3 regions of the Pseudoalteromonas sp. B62 genome follow, and region 2 is predicted to be linked to each of the others. Evidence: predicted binding sites of a transcription regulator. Region 2 holds the regulator's gene; each other region holds the start of a gene.
What was found. The regulator ArgR, encoded in region 2, controls arginine synthesis, uptake and breakdown. The targets are predictions, from matches to a motif close to ANTGAATANNTATTCANT.
Positions count from the first base shown of each region.

Region 1: P4S71_RS05130 (OadG family protein) is a predicted target of ArgR. The motif match lies at 948-965, and genes of this name have one in related genera.
Region 3: gltB (glutamate synthase large subunit) is a predicted target of ArgR. The motif match lies at 1,054-1,071, and genes of this name have one in related genera.

Region 1 is NZ_JARLVB010000002.1:176,361-178,640, reverse strand. Features, by position in the region: gene P4S71_RS05140 (hypothetical protein) at 70-261, opposite strand; gene P4S71_RS05135 (DUF1328 domain-containing protein) at 320-493, opposite strand; gene P4S71_RS05130 (OadG family protein) at 1,011-1,253, shown strand; gene oadA (sodium-extruding oxaloacetate decarboxylase subunit alpha) at 1,265-2,280, shown strand, end outside.
Region 2 is NZ_JARLVB010000002.1:434,091-436,370, forward strand. Features, by position in the region: gene mdh (malate dehydrogenase) at 1-779, opposite strand, end outside; gene argR (transcriptional regulator ArgR) at 1,005-1,472, shown strand; partial or broken gene P4S71_RS06465 (Dyp-type peroxidase) at 1,486-2,280, opposite strand, start outside.
Region 3 is NZ_JARLVB010000002.1:3,434,578-3,436,857, forward strand. Features, by position in the region: gene gltB (glutamate synthase large subunit) at 1-953, opposite strand, end outside; gene P4S71_RS19960 (efflux RND transporter periplasmic adaptor subunit) at 1,649-2,280, shown strand, end outside.

The DNA of each region.
Region 1 (2,280 bases), 260 kb from region 2:
AAGTTGTTCGATACTTATAAACAGGCAAAAAAACGGCTCTTGAGAGCCGCTTTTTTAGTAAAAGAAGAATTAACAATTAGTTTCTTCAGCGTTTACGCCTTCTTTAACATTTTCACATGCATCTTCTACTTTGTTTTGCACGTCAGTTACTGCTTCGTCAATACGTTCACCTGCGTCTTCTGCATGATTGTCTTCACAACCCATGATGAAAAAACTTGCGAATAGACCGATTAGTGCTGCTTTTACAGTTGTTGAATTCATAATGTAATTCCTTGTAAGTGTTAATTAAGTATAAGTGTTTGTTAGTCCTATGGATTATCTACCTGGGTGATTTACCACGTAGTGCACCTGAAACTAATGAAATCACTAAAAGTACTAAAAAGATAAAAAATATAATTTTTGCTATACCAGCTGCGGCACCTGCGATGCCACCAAAACCTAACACTGCAGCGATTAAAGCAATAACTAAAAATGTGATTGTCCAGCGTAACACTGTTTTCTCCTTGGTTTATAAATTTTGCTCACAATAACTAATGCCAGTTACATGCCAAAGTGTATTGTTGTTTAATATCATGTGCTTATGTTTTTTGTGTGTTTTGGGTAATTAGTTGATTAGTAACTTTTACGCTTTGCTATGTAAGTTATTCACACCGTTACACATTGCTGGCAAATATTCACTAAATACATTTATTTTGGTAAGACCAATTAACAATTTGTCCTTTGTTTTTGTGTTTCCTATGATTTTTCATGTTTTTTTATTTAACCGGATAGTTAATTAACAACTTATATATAACTATTAGCTATAGTCATTATTTCCTGTAGCTATTGTAGGCTGCGTGATTGCAGGGTTCTGGTATGTAAATTAGTTGAGTTTTATGTTGATTATAGTTTAATTGGTTTTACCAATTTACAAGGAGTAGACAAAATAATTAGTTTTGTTATTATCCAGTGAATAAATATTTAATTAAATCGATTTTTTATTTTCGATATGGGTTTCAAGGGGGAGAAAAATGGATATAGGTGCTCTACTCACAACGGCTGGTAGCTTAATGCTAACTGGTATGGTTGGGGTGTTTGTATTTCTGTCGATATTAATTGGTGCAGTAACGCTTATGTCTAATTTGGTGACGCGCTTTAGCGAACCAGAGGCATCACCAGCTAAATCACCGTCTTTTAAATCTCAAGGTGTGCCTAATGAGCACATCGCTGCTATTAGTGCTGCCATTGCTCAGTACAAATCAAATAACAAATAAGGGGCACACACATGGCTAAATTAAAATTAACAGAATTGGTATTACGCGATGCGCACCAATCATTGCTCGCAACACGTATGCGCTTAGACGATATGCTACCTATTGCTAGCAAGCTAGATGATGCAGGTTATTGGTCTATTGAATCGTGGGGCGGTGCTACATTTGATTCGTGTATTCGTTATTTAGGCGAAGATCCTTGGGAGCGTATTCGTGCGCTTAAAAAAGCGATGCCCAATACTAAACAGCAAATGCTATTACGCGGTCAAAACCTATTGGGTTACCGTCATTACGCTGATGACGTAGTTGAAAAATTTGTAGAGCGCGCGCACAAAAATGGCGTTGACGTATTTCGTATATTCGATGCAATGAACGATGTACGCAACCTTGAAACAGCTATTAAAGCGGCTATAAAAGTAGGCGCACACGCTCAAGGTACTATTTCGTACACAGTTAGCCCTGTTCATACGCTTGAAATGTGGCTGACTCTTGCTAAGCAATTAGAAGATTTAGGTTGTCACTCAATTTGTATTAAAGACATGGCGGGTTTATTAAAGCCATACGATGCTGAAAAACTAATTAAAGCACTTAAAGAAACTGTATCGGTTCCTATTGCTATGCAGTGCCATGCTACAACGGGTTTAAGTACTGCGACTTATCAAAAAGCGATTGATGCAGGCATTGATATGCTTGATACCGCTATTTCATCTATGAGTATGACTTACGGACACACTGCTACTGAAACTATTGTATCGATAGTTGAAGGTACCGAGCGCGATACTGACCTTGATTTAAATCACCTAGAAGAAATTGCTGCTTACTTTAGAGATGTACGTAAAAAATATGCGGCATTTGAAGGTAGCTTAAAAGGGGTTGATGGTCGTATTTTACTAGCTCAAGTACCTGGTGGCATGCTTACAAACATGGAAAACCAACTTAAAGAGCAAGGCGCGGCAGATAAGCTTAATGAAGTTTTACTTGAGATCCCACGTGTACGTGAAGATCTTGGCTTTTTACCTTTAGTTACACC
Region 2 (2,280 bases):
GCATCGCCATTTTCAACAGCAACGTAAGCGTAATCTACAACTTCTTCACCTTGTAGGCCTTTAACTAAAGACATACAAAAACGCGCTGCAGCAGCACCCATAGATAGCGTAGCTGAACCACCGCCTGCTTTAGCATTTACAACTTCAGTACCCGCATTTTGGATACGTGGAGTAAGTGCAGCAACTTCTTCATCTGTGAAAGAAACACCTTCAACTTGAGAAAGTAGAGGCAGAATCGTTGTGCCTGAGTGACCACCAATTACTGGTACTTTTACAGTTGCTACGTCTACGCCTTTAAGTTCAGCAACAAATGCTTCTGAACGAATAACGTCAAGCGTAGTAATACCGAATACGCGTTTAGCGTCGTAAGTACCTGCTTTTTTGAATACTTCAGCAACAATTGGAACTGTGCCGTTTACTGGGTTAGTAATAATACCTACTAACGCTTTAGGACAGCTGGCAACAATGCCTTCTGCTAACGTTTTGATGATGCCAGCATTTACATTGAATAAATCAGCACGATCCATACCTGGTTTACGTGGCATACCCGCTGGGATAAGAACGATGTCAGAACCTTCAAGCGCTTTATTTAAATCGTCTGCGCCAAAGCCTGCAACTTTAACATCTGTTGGGATGTGAGAAAGGTCAACCGCAACACCTGGTACTACTGGTGCAACATCATAAAGTGATAATTCAGAGCCAGCTGGTAAGCCTGTTTTTAATAATAAAGACAACGCTTGGCCGATACCGCCTGCAGCACCTAATACAGCAACTTTCATTGGAATTCTCCGTCATTTGAGGTAGGAAATATTTGTGGCTCTTAAGATAATGAAATTAGCGACTAAAAACAAATTTATCCTGTCTATTTCAAGTATATTTTCGACCATAGTCGTAAACTTTTGTGATTTAACGCATCAAACTGGCAAGTTAACTAAACAACTGCTGCATAATTATTCATTATTGTGTAGAATTTGCAGCATAAATAACAAAAATGAATAAAGACTATGCAACCACAAGATAAACAAGAAGCACTGGTAAAAGCATTTAAATCGCTTTTAAAAGAAGAAAACTTTGGCTCTCAAGGCGAAATAGTTGATGCGTTAAAAGAGCAAGGCTTTGACAATATAAGCCAAAGTAAAGTATCACGCATGTTAAGTAAGTTTGGCGCTGTACGCACACGTAATGCCAAGCAAGAAATGGTTTACTGCTTACCTGCTGAAATGGGTGTACCTACGGCTAAAAGCCCATTACGCCAATTAGTAATCGACATAATGCACAACGAAATGATGATCATCATTCGTACCAGCCCAGGTGCGGCTCAGCTTATTGCACGTTTATTAGATTCATTAGGTAAAGCAGATGGCGTACTAGGAACTATTGCCGGCGATGACACTATTTTTATCGCCCCGGCTAAAATATCTGAAATAGACGTGACGCTTGAACGCGTTCGCATTTTATTTGATACGGTTTGATTATTAATCGTAATTAAATCTGTTTTAAAAATCCGACCGAAGGTGCAAAAAAGCAGAACCCATATCGGCTTGAGTAAAATCAAGCCAGTGGTCGTAACAATCACCTTCGCCTAAACGGCTTTTAAGTATTTTTTCGAACGCGGTTCCTGTACATGCACATGTAATTGATAACATTCCCTGCTCATACACATCGCCATAAGGCATGCTTTGATTTAATAGTAGCGGTTGCCCGTCTTCATCTTTTAGCTCACTACGCGAAGCATGGCTGGTTTCGATCGCGGGGGTAATTAGTGTGTTATCAAGGCGCGTACGACCCATTATTTGCTCTTGCTCACTTAATGATAAATGCTGCCACACAGTTAAGTCATGCTTATAACGTTGTACATGAATATAACTTCCTTGATCTTCAAAGCTACCCGGTTTATTTATTAGTGCCGTCGCACGCTTTTTTCTACCATGAGCAGAATCGCCACCATAAATAAAGCCATTAAAGTCTCGTCCATCTAAAAAGCGAAAATTACGAACCTGCTCTACCAGCTCTACATCAGGAGCAAATAACTTTAATACTTGCAGGGCAAATAAATGGTTAACGTCTTCACGGTCAGAGCGAATTTGCACAAACAAATCACACGGTTGCACGCTCATTTGGTGATCGCTGTGATTTATATTAGGAAAGCTCTGTAATTCGCTTGGAATGTACTCAGGAAGGATATGTGGCCAATATTGCGCACCAATAGCGACCATACAAGAGAGCATTGACTCTGAAAACTGATCGCTAAATTCTTCTTCAATAGCGCTTACTTGCTTT
Region 3 (2,280 bases), 3.0 Mb from region 2:
TCATCGTCCATTGCACGGTTTTTTTGCCATGCAGGTGGCACAAGCATGCGCATCGCACGGAATAAATCCATGCCGCCAGCTAAAAATAGCTCAAGCATATTATCTAGGCTGGATGAATCAGAACCAGTTTCGTTTACAAACGGTGCCGCTGTTTGTAAATCAGGAATAAGTGGTGACGCAAACTTATAAGAACGCGCACGTGCCCATTGGCGGTTACCTTCAATGGTATTAATTTCACCATTGTGTGCTAAATAACGAAAAGGTTGAGCAAGAGGCCAACGCGGCTGAGTATTAGTAGAAAAGCGTTGATGAAAAACACAAATCGCACTGGTCATACGAATATCAGCTAAATCTAGGTAAAAGTTAGGTAAATCTGCAGGCATCATAAGGCCTTTATAGATAGTAACTAATCCAGATAAGCTTGCAATATAAAAAGCTTCATCATCAACAATACGCTTTTCAGCACGACGACGCGCTACATATAAGCGTCGCTCTAAATCTTTAGAACGCCAACCTTCTGGCGCACTAACAAAAATTTGTTCAAACCCAGGTAATTGTTGTACTGCTATAGGACCTAACATTGATGGGTCGGTTGGCACTACGCGCCAACCTAAAATATTTAGCGTTTCTTTTTCTAATTCTTCGCTAAGTATTTGTTTTGCAGCTTGTGCTAAAACAGGATCTGAATTTAAAAAAATCATACCTACGGCATAATTTTTACCTAAGTGCCAATTGTTCTCAGCCGCAATAGCACGAAAAAAGCTATCTGGTTTTTGTAATAATAAACCACAGCCATCGCCTGTTTTACCATCGGCAGATATACCGCCACGATGCTGCATGCGATCAAGCCCCGTAATAGCAGTACGAATAAGCCTATGACTAGCTTGACCATTAACTTGGGCTATTAAGCCAAAGCCACAATTTTCTTTTTCTAATTTTGAGTCGTATAACATAGACCCCTCCCTTGCTGCACTGTTAGCGTGGATGAACTGCTCGACGATTTGCTAACAGACGGACAAAACTAGCCTCTATCGTAAATAGAGTCAATAGCATTTTGAATACATATTCACATTCTTGAATATTTCTCACTTCATAGCAAGATTTCTTTTTCATCATTATTTTTAACATTTAGTCGTATATTAGGCGTTATTTTTTCATGACACTGGTGTCAAGTTTAACATTTTGTAAAAACAACCAAGTAAAAAGCTACAGCTTACGTAAACGTAAAGCCCTCATTCAGTGAATAAATATTCAACATACACCGATAAAGTTAGTTAACATTTAGATAGTTTTGTGCTATTTCCGTAATTTTGAGGCTTAACCTCTCTTCTTTTTACTGGTCATTAGTATAGTTATTAATATTTGTGGCATTTTTAATCTCTTAATAGTGAATTTTTATTTACTAATGCGTCCACTGCGGACACTTTTATGTCCGCGGACATATAAAAAACACATAAAATAAAATTTAATCATCTAATTACAGTAAGTTACGCTTTGGCATGCTAATCGTATAGAGCTATACACATTCGTTAAGTGGAATAATTATGTTTATGCTTAGTTTATTTTTGATATCTCCTATTGTCGCTATTTGCACCGCAGTTTTTTTCTACTGTGTGAAAAATATATAAAAGCCGTGTAGGAGAGCCTAATGATGAAAGATACCAGCGCACAAGACGTACAAGTAAAGGCACCTATAAACTATAAAAAATACGCGATCATCACTGCGGTTATTTTCATTGCAGTCTCTACAATTGCTTATATTTTTTTAACAAGTCATAGCGCTAAAAGCTCTATTAGCCGCTCAAAAATACAGGTTGCCAAAGTACACGTTAAAGCGCTCATTCGAGACATTGCCGCCAGTGGTAAAATTGTTGCTGCTAATGCTCCTAAAATATACAGCCCAGAACGTGGTTTTATAGATTTAAAAGTAAAGGCTGGCGATACAGTAAAGCAAGGGGGCACACTTGCTCTGCTGCAAAGCCCTGAGTTAACTAACGAATTAAAGCAACAGGAGTCTGTACTTAAACGACTACAAGGCGAGCAGCAAAGGCAGCATTTGCAAGCAAGACGCCAAACACTCACTTTAAATAAAACACTTGATATGGCACAAGTTGAGCTTAACGCCGCTGAGCGCGAAAATCGCCGGGCGCAGTTATCAATACAAAAGCACTTAATTAGCCAAATTGATCTTGAAAAAGCAGTTGATGATTTATCACGTGCAAAGCTCACATATAAGCATGCACAACAAGAGGTATTACTTGCAAAAGACACGCTCGCCTT